2 regions of the Agrobacterium sp. 22094 genome follow, and region 1 is predicted to be linked to the other one. Evidence: predicted binding sites of a transcription regulator. Region 1 holds the regulator's gene; the other holds the start of a gene.
What was found. The regulator LexA, encoded in region 1, represses DNA repair genes until DNA is damaged. The targets are predictions, from matches to a motif close to TGTTCNNNNTGTGTTCNG.
Positions count from the first base shown of each region.

Region 2: the regulator LexA is predicted to act here: its motif matches at 3,907-3,924, upstream of ACTJK5_RS08820 (energy-coupling factor ABC transporter ATP-binding protein).

Region 1 covers NZ_JBQEPX010000001.1:937,873-945,700, reverse strand. Annotated here, with positions in the region: gene ACTJK5_RS04500 (GNAT family N-acetyltransferase) at 1-607, shown strand, start outside; gene ACTJK5_RS04495 (HIT family protein) at 627-1,046, shown strand; gene eno (phosphopyruvate hydratase) at 1,176-2,450, opposite strand; gene kdsA (3-deoxy-8-phosphooctulonate synthase) at 2,668-3,516, opposite strand; gene ACTJK5_RS04480 (hypothetical protein) at 3,639-4,202, opposite strand; gene lexA (transcriptional repressor LexA) at 4,559-5,284, shown strand; gene ACTJK5_RS04470 (hypothetical protein) at 5,278-5,535, opposite strand; gene ACTJK5_RS04465 (GFA family protein) at 5,627-6,025, opposite strand; gene ACTJK5_RS04460 (glutathione S-transferase family protein) at 6,287-6,976, shown strand; gene ACTJK5_RS04455 (ComEC/Rec2 family competence protein) at 6,987-7,828, opposite strand, start outside.
Region 2 covers NZ_JBQEPX010000001.1:1,810,366-1,818,193, reverse strand. Annotated here, with positions in the region: gene ACTJK5_RS08845 (pirin family protein) at 1-574, opposite strand, end outside; gene ACTJK5_RS08840 (exodeoxyribonuclease VII small subunit) at 752-1,006, opposite strand; gene ACTJK5_RS08835 (histone deacetylase family protein) at 1,009-1,944, opposite strand; gene ACTJK5_RS08830 (biotin transporter BioY) at 1,980-2,543, opposite strand; gene ACTJK5_RS08825 (energy-coupling factor transporter transmembrane component T family protein) at 2,530-3,171, opposite strand; gene ACTJK5_RS08820 (energy-coupling factor ABC transporter ATP-binding protein) at 3,168-3,848, opposite strand; gene ACTJK5_RS08815 (winged helix-turn-helix domain-containing protein) at 3,961-5,217, shown strand; gene ribB (3,4-dihydroxy-2-butanone-4-phosphate synthase) at 5,189-6,289, opposite strand; gene aroC (chorismate synthase) at 6,304-7,401, opposite strand; partial or broken gene ACTJK5_RS08800 (bifunctional diguanylate cyclase/phosphodiesterase) at 7,533-7,828, opposite strand, start outside.

The sequences.
Region 1 (7,828 bases):
CGACGCCCTGTCATCGCGCAAGCGCAAGACCCTGAAGAAGGAACGACGTTCAGCGCTGGAAAACGGTATCGAGATCGACTGGCTGACCGGCAGCGATTTGACCGAAGATATCTGGGATCAGTTCTTCACCTTCTACATGGATACCGGCAGCCGCAAATGGGGCAAGCCTTACCTCACCCGCGCCTTCTACTCCCTGATCGGCGAGCGCATGGCAGACGATATCCTGCTGGTGATGGCAAAGCGTGAGGGTAAATATATTGCCGGCGCCATCAACTTCATCGGCGGCGACGCATTGTACGGCAGGCACTGGGGCTGCATCGAGGACCATCCCTTCCTGCATTTTGAAGTCTGCTACCATCAGGCGATCGATTTTGCGCTTTCGAAGGGCTTGAAGCGTGTGGAGGCCGGCGCTCAGGGCGAGCATAAGCTGGCACGCGGCTACACACCGGTGACCACTCATTCCGCTCATTACATTGCCCATCCCGGCCTTCGCCACGCCATCGCCGATTATCTGGAGCGGGAACGCAGCGAAGTCGAACAGATCAACGACTATCTTGAAGACCATAGCCCGTTTCGCAAAGGCGAACGGCAGGAAGACGACGACTAAAGTTTTGAGGGAGCAGCCCGTGACAGCCTACGATGACAACAACATCTTCGCAAAAATCCTCCGGGGTGAAATCCCGTGCGTCAAGGTCTACGAAGACGACCATACACTGGCCTTCATGGACGTGATGCCCCAGGCCCCGGGTCACCTGCTGGTGATCCCGAAGACCGGCTCGCGCAATATTCTCGATGCCGATCCAGACGTGCTGACAAAGACGATCCCCGTCGTCCAGAAGCTCGCCGTCGCCGCCAAGGAAGCCTTCGATGCTGATGGCATCTACGTAGCGCAGTTCAACGAGCCCGCCGCTGGCCAGACGGTGTTCCACCTGCACTTCCACATCGTACCGCGCAAGGACGGAGAGCCTTTGAAGCCCCATAGCGGCGCGATGGCGGATTTGGAGATGCTGAAGGCTCACGCAGAGAAGATCAAACAGGCCCTGTAAGGCGCGCTCCCGACCCGTCGACCGTCGAGAACAAATACCGCATCGCTGACACAAAAAACCCGCCGAGGCCATCGGCGGGTTTTCTATTATTAGGGCCTATGGAAAGCCCCCAAAATATCACAGCTCAAATCAGCTGCGAAGAATGGAGCGGCCAGCGTAAGCAGCCTGCGGACCCAGCATCTCTTCGATACGGATCAGCTGGTTGTACTTCGCCAGACGGTCGGAGCGCGACAGCGAGCCGGTCTTGATCTGACCGCAGTTGGTGGCAACCGCGAGATCGGCAATCGTGGAGTCTTCCGTTTCACCCGAACGGTGAGACATGACCGCCGTGTAGCGTGCCTTGTGCGCCGTCTCGACAGCGTCGAGCGTCTCGGTCAGAGAACCGATCTGGTTGACCTTGACGAGGATGGAGTTGGCAACGCCCATCTTGATGCCGTCACGCAGACGCGCGGAGTTGGTAACGAAGAGGTCGTCGCCGACGAGCTGTACCTTGGAGCCGATCTTGTCAGTCAGGTACTTCCAGCCTTCCCAATCGTCTTCTGCCATGCCGTCTTCGATGGAAATGATCGGGTACTTGCCCGCGAGTTCCGCGAGGTAATCAGCCATGGCTTCCGGCTCGAGCGTGCGGCCTTCGCCTTCCATCTCGTACTTGCCGTTCTTGAAGAACTCGGTCGAGGCGCAGTCGAGAGCAAGAGCGACGTCATCGCCCGGCTTGTAGCCTGCCTTTTCAACCGACTTCATGATGAAGTCCAGCGCTTCCGGCGCGCTCTTCAGGCCTGGCGCGAAACCGCCTTCGTCGCCGACATTGGTGTTGTGACCCTGCGCTGCCAGTTCCTTCTTCAGCACATGGAAGATTTCAGCGCCGATGCGCACCGCGTCACGAATGCTTTCCGCGCCGACTGGCATGATCATGAATTCCTGGAAATCGATCGGGTTGTCGGCATGCGCGCCGCCATTGATGATGTTCATCATCGGAACGGGCAGCAGGTGGGCGTTCGGGCCACCGACATACCGATAGAGTGGCAGGCCGGTTGTTTCGGCAGCAGCCTTGGCAACGGCCAGAGATACGCCGAGGATGGCGTTTGCGCCGAGGCGAGACTTGTTCGGCGTCCCATCAAGCGCAATCAGCGTCTGGTCGATGTGGATCTGGCTTTCGGCGTCGAAGCCGCCAAGCGCATCAAAGATCTCGGTGTTGACGGCCTCGACGGCCTTTTCAACGCCCTTGCCGCCATAGCGCTGTCCGCCATCGCGCAGCTCGACTGCCTCGTGAGCGCCGGTGGATGCGCCCGATGGAACGGCAGCGCGACCGAAGGAGCCGTCTTCGAGGTACACGTCGACCTCGACCGTGGGGTTGCCACGGCTATCGAGGATTTCGCGTGCGATGATGTCGGTAATGGCTGTCATGGTCTCTCCCTTGGGACTGGAACAGATGAATTTCAGTCGCTTGTCTTAGAGCGCATCGGCAAAACTGTGAAGCCGTTTTCGAGCCGGACGGCGGATAAGCGATTCTGAAAAGTGTGAAAGGTCATTGCAACTTCGCTGTAGACGAAGCGTGAGAAATTACAATGACGACGCCCAGCATCAGGCGTCGCCCAACCTATAAAAATCGATTAGGCCAAAATCAGGCGGCCTTGGCGATAGCGTCAAACGCCAGAAGCTTCTCCAGAAGCTTCGGCATATCCTTCAGATGAACCATGTTGGGGCCGTCGGAAGGGGCATTGTCCGGGTCTTCATGGGTCTCGACAAACAGTCCGGCAATGCCGACGGCCACGGCTGCGCGCGACAATGTCTCGACGAATTCGCGCTGACCACCCGTCGACCCACCCTGCCCGCCTGGCTGCTGCACGGAATGCGTCGCATCGAACACCACCGGCGCACCGAGCGAGGCCATAATCGGCAACGAGCGCATGTCGGAGACAAGCGTGTTATAGCCGAAAGATGCGCCGCGTTCGCAGAGCAGAACGTTCGGATTGCCGCTCTCGTTGAGCTTTGCCAGCACGTTCTTCATGTCCCAGGGCGCCAGGAACTGGCCTTTCTTCACATTGATCACGCGACCGGTCTTTGCGGCGGCGATCAGAAGATCGGTCTGGCGACTGAGGAAGGCCGGGATTTGCAGGACATCGACGGTTTCGGCGACAATGGCGCACTGCTCTTCCGTATGGATGTCGGTCAGGACAGGGAAGCCATATTCCTTCTTGAGATCGGCAAAGATCTCCATGGCCTTGTCGAGACCGATGCCACGCTGTCCGGAGAGCGATGTGCGGTTGGCCTTGTCGAAGGATGACTTATAGACAAGCCCGATGCCGAGCTTGCCGCAAAGCTCATGCAGCGTGCCGGCAATCATGAAAGCGTGGTCGCGGCTTTCCATCTGGCACGGACCGGCGATCAGCGAAAACCGCTCTGTGTTGGAGAAGGCGACAGCGCCTTTGCCTTCGCCAGCGACCACTTTCAAATTGTTCTTCAAAGTCATCTCATTCCTCACGACACATGCGCCGGACATCGCCGGCAACCGCTTAATTTGCGATGTTGCACAGGCATTAGCAGCAAGCGCGCCATGTGTCACGAGATGAGGGAGCACCAACCGCTTGCCCTTTAGCCGGCATTCGCCTTCCGGACGACATCGGGATTGGCCTCGGAAGACTGCACGAACGGCCCGACTGCGCGCACCGCGTCGGAAAATCCAGCACTTCCCTTCAGCCCTTCCAATTCTTCGGGCTTGAAGCCTTGAGTCAGCAACATGCGATAAACGTTCTCGCTGTTCTCACCACCGGCGGAAACCCAAGCCGGTAGCGATGCCTCCCAGGCCTTCTTCTCACGCTGGTTTCGGTCGGCAACGATTGCAAGCTTGATCAGTCCACCGATCGGAATGGGAATGCCGTTCACCGCAAGATCGGGGATGAAGCTCGCCGGATGAACGCCGCCAAGCGCGTGATTTTTCAGGATCCGTGCACAGTTATTGTCGCGCGTCGGCTCCTTGTTCTGCGAAACGCGCTTCTGATTGAGTTGAACGATGAGCTTGCAATTGGCCATCGTCGTGTTCAGCAGCAACCGGTCATACTCCTTGCGCTTCAAAGCTTCCGGTGAATTGGGATCGAGGGTCTGGCAACCGGCCAGCGCAATCAGCATTCCGATAAGGGTAAATCTAACGAGCTTCATAAAAATGTCCCTGCCCCGAAAAAACGCTGCAAGGCAGCGCCGTAGAGCTACGATAACTTTGTTGATAATGCTTCGAATGGCTTGGCCTTCATACCACAGGATGACCGGATCGTGTGATCCTCGAAGCAGCTTGTAGATACCCGCAAAAATGAAATCATCAACCTGGAGAGGAAAAAGACGCCCAACACCGTAAAGAAGCTATGAACTTCTACCATTGCGCGGATAACAGGACTGCGAATTGATGAGGCGGAGACGTTTGCGGAATTTTAAGGGATTGCAGAACACATATGGAACATATAGTGTTCGTTCTGTATTTGTTTCGCGAATCTTCGCCACGTATTCCAAGGGTTTTCTTCATGCTCACGCGCAAACAGCAGGAACTGCTTCTTTTCATTCATGAGCGAATGAAAGAGTCCGGCGTGCCGCCATCTTTCGATGAGATGAAAGATGCCCTCGACCTCGCCTCGAAATCCGGCATCCATCGGCTGATTACCGCTTTGGAAGAACGCGGCTTCATCCGCCGCTTGCCGAACAGGGCAAGAGCCCTGGAAGTCATCAAGCTTCCGGAAGCCTATTCCGCACCCGCACAGAAGCCGCCGCGCGGTTTTTCGCCAAGCGTGATCGAGGGCAGCCTCGGAAAAGCCAAACCGCCTGAGCCGGCTCCCGCGCCGAAGCCAGCAAACGATCAGATCTCCTCCGCTGTCACCGTTCCTGTGATGGGACGCATCGCCGCCGGTGTGCCGATCTCCGCTATCCAGAACAACACCCACGATGTTGTCGTACCCGTCGATATGCTGGGCACGGGCGAGCATTATGCGCTTGAGGTCAAGGGTGACTCGATGATCGAGGCTGGCATCTTCGATGGTGACACCGTCATCATCCGCAACGGCAGCACCGCCAACCCCGGCGATATCATCGTCGCACTGGTGGATGATGAAGAAGCCACCTTGAAGCGCTTCCGCCGCAAGGGTGCTTCCATCGCCCTGGAGGCCGCGAACCCAGCCTATGAGACCCGCATCTTCGGACCGGATCGGGTAAAGATTCAGGGCAAGCTGGTCGGTCTCATTCGTCGCTATCACTGAGCGAACGATAGTCGGCTCAGACTGGCTGCCTGTGCTCTTGCAGAGGCAAGACGCGCAGACCTCGTTGGCAGATGCGGCGATGTGCTGCCTCTGATCGCGCCGAGGTCTCGACGCTGGTTCTCTTCGTCTTCGTCTTCGTCTTCGTCTTTCTCGTTATCCTCATTCTCGATCCGAGGATGAGGAAAAGATTGGCGGATGGTCGGGTGCATGCCGATCATGGCCTTCGAACGGCGGCAATCTTTCAGTGCCACCGACAAGCGCCCTCGCCCGTCGCTTCTAAGAGCAGGACTTACAGACGCGGCTAATCCACCTCGCGGCTACCATCCGACAAGGTGGACAGTCTCACCGCCCCTTTTCCGTTCTGCCTGTCGATTCCCGGTCCCGCTCATATTGGCGCAATGCCGGGAAATCCGGCAGCCAAGCCTCACGGCGGACCGTCCAAAGCTCGTAGGTCGGCTCGAACTGATCTGGTGAATCCAGAGAACCGAGATTGACCTCGATTTCGTCGTCGCTTTTTCCGAAGACCGGCGATCCGCAGTTGGGACAGAAGAAGCGGCCATTATAGCTGCGTATTTCTCCTTCGATGGTCACGGCATCCTGCGGGAAGATGGCGGATGCGTGGAAGAGCGCGCCGTGGTGCTTGCGACAATCCATGCAGTGACAAATCCCGATACGATAGGGCTCACCGACTATCGAAAGCCTCACGCTGCCGCAGGCACAACCGCCAGATTTCATGTTCATCTCGACCGCTCCATTTGCTTGACGCCTTCCCATCAAACCGCGACGAACCGATGAAGTTCATTCTGCTTCTGTTTTCGGAAAGGTGAGAGCGGCGAACGCATCAATTCATATGATATCTGACATGACAGACTCGGCCTGTATGTCCTCTCGCTCATGCGTTAGGACGATGGACAGAGAAATAACATTCGCACTTTTGCACCGCATGGACGCTTTTGCTGATCGCATGCGATTCAAGTGGCCGTATCACCAGAAGGAGACAACATGTACGATCTTTACATCGCCAACAAGAACTACTCCTCCTGGTCTCTCCGGCCTTGGGTGCTGATGCGGACATTGGAGATTCCCTTCAAAGAGAATCTCGTCCCGTTCAACGATCCCGATCCCAAGCATGGCTTCACGCACTTCTCCCCCACAGGCAAGGTGCCCTGCCTCGTGGATGGCGATGTCACCATCTGGGACTCGCTTGCAATCATCGAGTACCTGGCGGAACGGCATGATGGTGTTTGGGCTGAGGATGCCAAAGCGCGGGCTTGGTCGCGCTCGGCATCCGCGGAGATGCATTCCGGCTTCCAATCGCTGCGCAATCTACACCCGATGAGTGTAGGTTTGCGGATCAGACCGGTTCCGGCAACCGAGGCGCTCCGCAAGGATATCGCGCGTATCGACGCGCTATGGCAGCAGGGCCTCGACACCTTCGGCGGGCCGTTTCTGGCCGGCATCAATTTCACCGCCGTCGACGCGTTCTTCTGCCCCGTCGCGTTTCGCTTCCAGACTTACGGCACAGCACTCTCGCCAGCGGCGGAGGCTTACAAGACCCAACTCCTTGGCTTGCCGGCGATCAGGGAGTGGGAGGAGGCAGCGATCCGGGAGCCGTGGCGCGACTTGGAGCATGAAGAGGAAGCGCGGGCGTCTGGCGAGATTATCGAAGACCGCCGCTCCGCAGCAGATTGAAGCAAAAGACTTACTGCCCGGCCGCCAGCATCGTCTCGATATGCGGCGGCATCGCGCCGTCGGAGGTCTTGCTGCGCCAGTCATAGGCGCGGTGAATCGACCAGGGTCTGGCAACGTCTTGCATCGCCGCGCGCGCAGTTGCGACGGGCGCTCCGGCCTCATTCAACCAGAGTTCCAGCGAGCCTGTCTTTCGCAATGTTGTGGCGCTGATCAGCAGCGCGCCCGAGCGACAGTTTGAAAACGGCACGAAACGCGACGTCACGACGATGTCCGCCAGATCGCAGGCTGTACCGGTCAACGCCGTATTAGAAATGACCGCGACTTTGACGCCGCTCTGATGACGTCCAGCACACCAGGCATTTTTCTGGCAAGAGAAGCCATTCGTCCGCTCGAAAGCCAGAATCATCTTGTCGCGAGCTTCTTGCTTCTGCTGATCGGTGAGAACAGCCGGGCGGCGTGACCTTGGCTCTGCCGTGTCCTCGCGCTCACCCGCCTTGTCGTCATCCAGCATGACAGGGGCCACATGCTTATCCGGCAGCGGCACCGCCCTCGCCCACTGCTCAACCACGAAACCCTTCGCCTGGCGCTTGGTCGTCGCAACGAATTGATCCGTGCGAAATGCGACGAGGACACCATCCTCGTAGATCAATAAATCCGGCTTTGCTTTGTTCTGCTCAAGCGGCACCAGAAGGAGACCAGCCAGAATCAGGGGAAGCCCCAAGAGCGCGAGGTGGGTCCGTAGCAAGGTGAGAAGAAGAAATCCGACCGTCGAGACGGCCAGAAACCATGGGTGCTGCCGCCCGATCGTGGCATCTCCGCCCCAACTGGAGACGGTGTTGGCAATGTCGATCA
Region 2 (7,828 bases), 870 kb from region 1:
AGAGCGTGTCGGTGAAGGTTTTTACCGGCGAGCGAAGGCCCGCAAAATCCCCAATGACAACACGTCCGGTTGCGCCAGCAATGTCGATCATCGGCATGGCCTCGCGTTCGGTGTGAGAGAAGTCAGGAGCGATCTCCTCCTTGTCGTCCGGCAGCGCAAGCCACGTCTGCAAACCCGACATGGACAGGGGATGCCCGCGCAGGTTTTCCGGCGTGCGCTCTGAATGCACGATGCCGCGACCGGCCGTCATCAGGTTGATATCGCCTGGTCGAACGACGACCTCCGTCCCCAGACTGTCGCGATGCTTGATTTCGCCATCGAAGAGATAGGTGACGGTGGAAAGCCCAATATGCGGATGCGGCTTGACGTCGAGTGCTTCTCCGGCCTTCAGTATCGCCGGTCCCATCCTGTCGAAGAAGATGAAGGGGCCGACCAAACGGCGGTCGCGCGTCGGCAAGGCGCGCCGCACGGAAAAGCCGCCAATGTCGCTTGCGCGGGGAACGATCAGGTTCTCGATGGCATCACACGCGAAGGCGTCGCCGGCGGCGGGATCATTGCCTGGGAAAAACGACATGGATTGATCCTCCACGGTGATCGATCGGCAGACTAACACGATTTGGTGCCGTGTGTGAGTGTTCTCTGATGAATGCTGCGTGTGGGTGTGCGGGTTCACCGACTATTGTCAGCAGCCGTCAGTCAGCCTGAAAGCGTATGGCGAAGGTTTTCAGCGGAGGTCTTCAAACCGTGGGCGTCATTCGCCGTCCAGCGGCTCGACGCCCTGAGGTTTGCCCGCACGATCAAGACGGATCTTCTCGATGCGCTTTTCGGCGGTTGTTAGAAGTGCTTCGCAATGCTTCTTCAGGGCTTCACCGCGCTCGTAAATGGCAATGGATTCGTCAAGGGCGACATCGCCGCGTTCCAGGCGGGCAACAATGCTTTCCAGCTCGGCGACGGCCTTTTCGAACGAATAACCGCTGACATCGGCTGTGTTGGCATTTTCCGTCATCTTCAACCCTTTATCATTCTCAAGACATGCATGGCTGCCGATTCCGCCAGCCCTTCCAGATCATAACCGCCTTCCAGCAGACTGACGACCCGGTTGCCGGCATATTTGTCCGCCATCTCCAGAATTCGCCCCGTTGCCCAGTCGAAATCCTCACCCACCAGATTGATCTGGGCGAGCGGATCGCGATGATGGGCATCGAAACCGGCGGAGATAATAATGAGGTCAGGCGAGAAATCGGCGATGGCTGGCAGAACCCTGGATTTGAACGCCTCACGGAAATGGTCGCTTCCCGTGTTGGGCGAGAGCGGCGCATTGACGACGTTGTTCTTGACGCCGGTTTCGTTTTTGTCGCCGCTCCAGGGATAAAGCGGCATCTGGTGGGTGGAGCAGAAAAGCACCGAAGCGTCGTTCCAGAAGATATCCTGCGTGCCGTTGCCGTGGTGAACGTCCCAATCCACGATAGCCACGCGCTCCGCACCATGGACTTTCTGCGCGTGACGGGCAGCAATCGCCGCGTTGTTGAAAAGACAGAAACCCATCGCCTTTTCGGTTTCCGCGTGGTGACCGGGTGGGCGGCTCGCAACGAAGACATTGTCGGCTTCCCCCTTGAACACGTCATCCACGGCGGCCATCGCGGCACCAATCCCGGTCAGCGCTGCCTGCAGGCTTTTCGGTGAGGCATAGGTATCCGCCTCGATGCGGTTAATCTCGCCTTCTTCTTCCGGAATCTGGCGCATCACGGAAAGAAGATGGCTTTCCGGATGGGCGAGAAGCACCGCATCTTCATTGGCCTGAGGGGCTTGCTTACGAACCAGTCGCTCGAAATTCGGATGTTCAAGCGCGATGTTCAGCGAGCGCAGCCGGTCCGGTCGCTCGGGATGCCCCTCCGGGGTAATGTGTTCCAGGAAGATCGGATGCTCGTAAAGCCGTGTGGCCATGGGTCGCTTACTCCTGAAACGCGTGAAGGTTTGGATTAGGTCCGCTGCGGCAGCAACGGATAGCCAGCCATGACCGCGCGCCCGGCAAGGGCTGCCAAGACGGCCTTGATCAGGTCACCCGGTATAAAGGCCATGGAGCCGATGAACGCTTTGCTGAAACCGATACCGGTTGCGAAAGCGAGATAAGTGATGCCGAAAGCATAAAGAACGACGACGCCACCAGCGACACTGGCGAGGAAAAAGCCAATGCCTTGCGTTAGTGCGGGCTGGCCCGCTTTGACGAAGCGCTCGGAAAGGGTGCCGGTCACGAAAGCAGCGGCGATCCAGCCAATCAGATAGCCCGTGGTCGGGGTGGTAAAGATCGAAAGGCCACCTCTGCCGCCGGACAGCACCGGAAGGCCGATCGCCGCAATCAGGATCGTCAGCAGCACGGCAAGCGTGCCTCGCTTTGCGCCAAGGACGACGCCGGCCAGCATAACACCCAGCGACTGGGCCGTGATTGGAACCGGAATGATGCCGAGTGTAATGGGCGGCAACAGGCCAAGCGCAATGATGATGGCTGAAAACAGCGATATCAGAACCAGGTCACGGGTGGTCATGGGCATCTCCCTTTTGTCTGAGTGAGGTTTGACCTCTGAAGCCGCGCGCGTCAATGGCATCCGCAATCGCGTCGGCATCCTTCAACGTCATTATGATGAGTGGGACGAGTATGCTTTTGAGCTTCATACGGCTGCCGCGTGCACGGTGTGCATCGCTCAACGTGTGATATCGGCTGACGATCTCGGGGACGAAGCGAACCACAAGGCCAACCGCAAGGCCCACATCGGCTGCCTTTGCCAGGCCGAGCTTCTCAAGTGGGCGAAGGGCATGTGTGATCTCGTCCATGAATTGCGAGATGCTCACACTTGCGGTTACGGCGGTCGCCAGCAATGTCAGAGCGCTCAATCTCAAAAGCGTTACGGCGGCATCCATCGCAGGGATCAGCAGAAAGCTGAACGTGGCGATGATCGCGATCGTCAGAAAGACCGGGCGAAGGCGGGAGAGCGTTTCGCGCAACCCCAGTTGCGCCTGCCAGAGAATGAAGCCTGCCAGAATGACCGCAATGCAAAGGATCAACGGATCACGCGTGAGGAACAGGCCAGCGCTGAAGGCTGCCAGAGTCAGCAGCTTCACGCGGGGCGAAAGCCTGTAGAGCCAGCCCGTTCCCTCGGCGTAAAGGCTTCTCATGAGAGCGCGATCTCCCGGTACCGGGCAATCACCTCTTCCGGTTCGCCATCCAGAACAAGCGTAGCCTGATGAAAGAGCAGAACGCGGTCGAACGTTTGAAGCAGGGGCAGGTCATGGGTAATGACGAGCACATTCTGCTCCAAGCCGAGGATCGTCCGCTCCACCACCGCGCGGTTCTTCAGATCGAGCTGGTTCGTTGGCTCGTCCAGGATCAGGATGTTTGGGCCGGTGATGGACAGCGCCGCAAGCGCTGCAAGCTGCAACTCGCCACCCGATAGTTCATGGGCACGGCGATCTGAAAGATGGGCGATGCCGAAACGCTGCAAGGTTGCCGCCACAGCCTCATCGACAGCGATTTTGCCGACGCCGCGGTTCTTCAGTCCAAACGCGATGTCGTCGCGGATGATCGGCAGGATGATCTGGTTTTGCGGGTTCTGGAAGACAAAGCCCACCTGTTTCAAGACAGCATCGGCATCCTTGATCGTATCAAGCCCATTGACGATGACCCTGCCGGTGCTGGGCTTGGTAAGGCCGTTGATCAATCGGGCGAAGGTGGTCTTGCCCGAGCCATTCAGGCCGATCACGCCAATGCGTCGCTCCGATAGCGAAAGATCGAGTGGCGCAAGCGCTGTTCGCCCCTCGAAGGTCACACCTGCATTCTGGAACTGAATGTCCACGCCGCTTCCCTTATCGTCCGTTGCGCTTCTATAAACACAAAGACGCCTTGACGAAATCAAGAACAAAAAAAGAACATTGATTTCGAGGCGGGAGACTCCTAGAGTTCAGGGCATGGCGATTCTGGTTTCCAACGAAGCGGCGCGGCGTATTTTCCTAGCGAGACAGGGTCTTTCGGCGCCGCCGAACAGGGCGCTGTCGAAGGATGGATTGCTCGAACTTATCACGACACTGGGTTTCGTGCAGGTGGATAGCATCGCCACGGTGGAGCGAGCCCACCACCAGATCATCTTTTCCAGAAACCAGACCTACAAGCGGGAGCATCTGACCGCGCTCCTGGAAAAAGACCGAACGCTTTTTGAGCACTGGACGCATGATGCATCGATCGTTCCGACAGCCTTCTATCCCTATTGGAAACATCGATTCCGTCGCCGCGAGCCGATCATGCAGGAGCGCTGGCGCAAATGGCACGGGGAGGGGTTCGATTCCGCCTTTGAGGAAACCTATCGGCACATTGCCGAAAACGGTGCCGTCATGTCGCGCGACATGAAGGCAGAGGATCATCAATCCGGTGGCTGGTGGAACTGGCATCCTTCCAAGACGGCGCTTGAATATATGTGGCACACCGGCAGGCTTTCGATTGCCCGCCGTGTGAACTTTCAGAAGGTTTACGATCTCTCAGAACGCGTCATTCTGAAGGAGCATTACGATCGGGACGTCAGCCACGAAGGGTTCATCGATTGGGCCTGCCGTGAGGCACTGTCCCGGCTGGGCTTTGCGACATCGGGAGAGATTTCCGCTTTCTTCGATCTGGTAACGCCGAATGAGGCGAAGGGCTGGGTGATGTCTCACCGGGACGAACTGGTCGAGGTTTCGCTGATCTCTGCCAATGGCGCCAAAGAGCGCGCATCCTACGCCTTTTCGAGTTTCGCACAGGAGATGGAGGCGGAGGCGTCACTCGAGCCGCCGCAGCGGGTCCGGGTTCTCAGCCCCTTCGATCCGCTGTTGCGCAACCGCGCCCGCACCGAACGCCTTTTCGGTTTCTTCTATCGTATCGAAGTCTTCGTGCCGGAGCCGAAGCGCCAATATGGCTACTATGTCTTCCCGCTTCTCGAAGGCGATCGCATGATCGGACGCATCGACATGAAGGCCGAGCGCAAGAACGGTTCGCTCGACGTCAGAAGGCTCTGGCTGGAAAAGGGCGTGCGACCGTCATCCGGTCGGTTGGAAAAGCTGGATGCCGAATTGAATCGGCTGGCAAAATTCACCGGCGTTGAGAGTGTGCGGTATCTCGATGGCTGGCTGGCAGGCCCGGACGATACCGCGCCTGCCGGTCTTGCAATTAGCAAAGCTCCGTCGAAGCAATCTTGATGCCGAAACCTTCCAGGCCCACGTAGTGACGCTCGCGCGTGGTCAAGAGCTTGATGGAGCTGATGCCCAGGTCTTTCAGAATCTGCGCGCCAAGCCCGATTTCCAGCCATTCTTCTTCGCGAGAACGGGCCTGTTCGTGCGATTCGTCCGCATCACGCGACTTGCGCCGGCCCTCGACCTTGCCAACGCCGACCGAGCCCTCGCGAAGATAGACGATGACGCCGCGGCCTTCTTCGGCAATCTTCTGCATGTAATGGCGCACCGGCTGCTTGCTGCCGAAGATATCGTCGGCCACATTCTCCGGATGCAGGCGGACCGGAATATCGACGCCATCGCGAATATCGCCAAAGATCACCGCCATATGCTGCATCGGATCCCAGGGCAGGGAATAGGTCTGCGCCTTGGCGGGACCGAAAGGCGTGTCGATGGTGACCTGACTTTCCATCTCCACCAGCGTCTCCTTGCGCTGGCGGTAGGCGATCAGGTCGGCAACCGAGACCTGCTTGAGACCGTGGGTTTCGGCAAAGTTCGAAACCTGCGGACCGCGCATGACGCTGCCATCGTCATTGACGAGCTCGCAGATGACGCCGATCGGCGGCAGTCCGGCAAGCTTGCAGAGATCGACAGCTGCTTCCGTGTGACCGGAGCGCATCAGCACCCCGCCTTCGCGTGACACCAGCGGGAAGATGTGGCCGGGACGGGTGAAGTCCGCCGGGCCGACATTAGGGTTGGCAAGATTGCGCACCGTCAGGGTGCGATCATCCGCCGAGATGCCCGTGGTGGTTCCGTGCTTGAAATCGACCGAGACCGTGAAGGCGGTCGTATGGGCGCTGTCGTTTTCGGAAACCATGGCGTTGAGGTTCAGCCTCTTGGCTTCCTCGCGCGGCATGGGGGCGCAGACGATGCCGGAGGTGTGGCGCACGATGAAAGCCATCTTTTCACCGGTGCAATGCACCGCGGCAACGATGAGATCGCCTTCGTTCTCGCGCCCGTCATCATCCATGACCACAACGATCTCGCCTGCCTCGAAGGCGCGGATCGCTTCAACGACGCGTTTCTGATCGTATGCCATGCTGTTTCTCCTGTTTATTTCAGTCTGCCGGTCTGGCCGCGGTCGCGCAGGTAATGGTCGGCCACAGTGCAGGCAACCATCGCTTCGCCGATTGGAACGGCGCGAATGCCGACGCAGGGGTCGTGACGACCCTTGGTGCGGACATCGACATTATTGCCATCGGCATCGATGGACTGGCGTTCGGTGAGGATCGAAGAGGTGGGCTTGATGGCAAAGCGTGCAACGATCGGCTGACCAGTCGCAATGCCGCCCAGAATGCCGCCCGCGTGGTTCGACAGGAAAAACGGCTGGCCGTCATTGCCCATGCGCATCTCGTCGGCATTTTCCTCGCCGCTGAGTTCCGCAGACGCAAAGCCTTCGCCGATCTCGACACCCTTGACGGCGTTGATCGACATCAGATTGGAGGCGATATCCTGATCGAGCTTGGCGTAGATCGGCGCACCGATGCCTGCGGGAACGCCCTCGGCAACCACTTCCACCACAGCACCGATGGAAGAGCCCGCTTTGCGGATTGTATCGAGATAGTCTTCCCAGATCGGCACTATGTCAGGGTCCGGGCAGAAGAACGGGTTCTCGTTAACCTGTGCCCAATCCCAGTTGTCGCGGTTGATCTTGTGCTTGCCGATTTGCACGAGGGCTGCGCGAACGGTCATTCCAGGCACCACTTTGCGGGCAAGGGCACCGGCCGCGACACGTGCCGCGGTTTCGCGCGCAGAGGAGCGCCCGCCGCCGCGGTAATCGCGAATACCGTATTTGAGGTCATAGGTGAAATCTGCGTGGCCTGGACGGTAGCGCTTGGCGATCTCGCCGTAATCCTTGGAACGCTGGTCGGTGTTTTCGATCAGCATGGAAACCGGAGTGCCGGTGGTGATCATGGTCTCGCCATCCTCATCCAGCATCACGCCGGAAAGAACCTTGACGATGTCGTCTTCGCGTCTTTGCGTGACGAAGCGGCTCTGGCCAGGCTTGCGCTTGTCCATCCAGGCTTGCACTTCCGCGAGCGTGAAGCGAATGCCGGGAGGGCAGCCATCCACCACACAGCCCAGCGCCGGACCATGGCTTTCGCCCCAGGTGGAAACGCGGAATAGGTGACCGAACGTGTTATGCGACATGACAATAAAACCAGACCAGGCAGCGTTTCCTGTAGAGAGACGCGAAATTTACAAAAATGCGCGGTCATCTCCTTAGTGGAAAATACCTGGAAGGCAAAAGCCTTTCTTTGATCGGACTAGGGCCGCCTGCATCAGGACACGCGACGCAGTTCCTGTTGCATGGCATAGGCTGAAAATTCTTGAGCCGGTAGGGGCGCCGCGAAGGCATAGCCTTGCAGAATATCGCAACCCATGTCTTTCAGCATAGCGGCATGTTCCATCGTTTCCACGCCTTCAGCCACGGTCTCGACACCAAGCGAGCGGGCAATGTCTATGATCGAGCGGACCAGCGCCCGTTCCTGCGGCGAACCGAGGATTGGCATGACGAGCTGACGGTCGATCTTGAGGCGCTTCGGCTTGAGGCGCAGCAGGCTGATGAGCGAGGTAT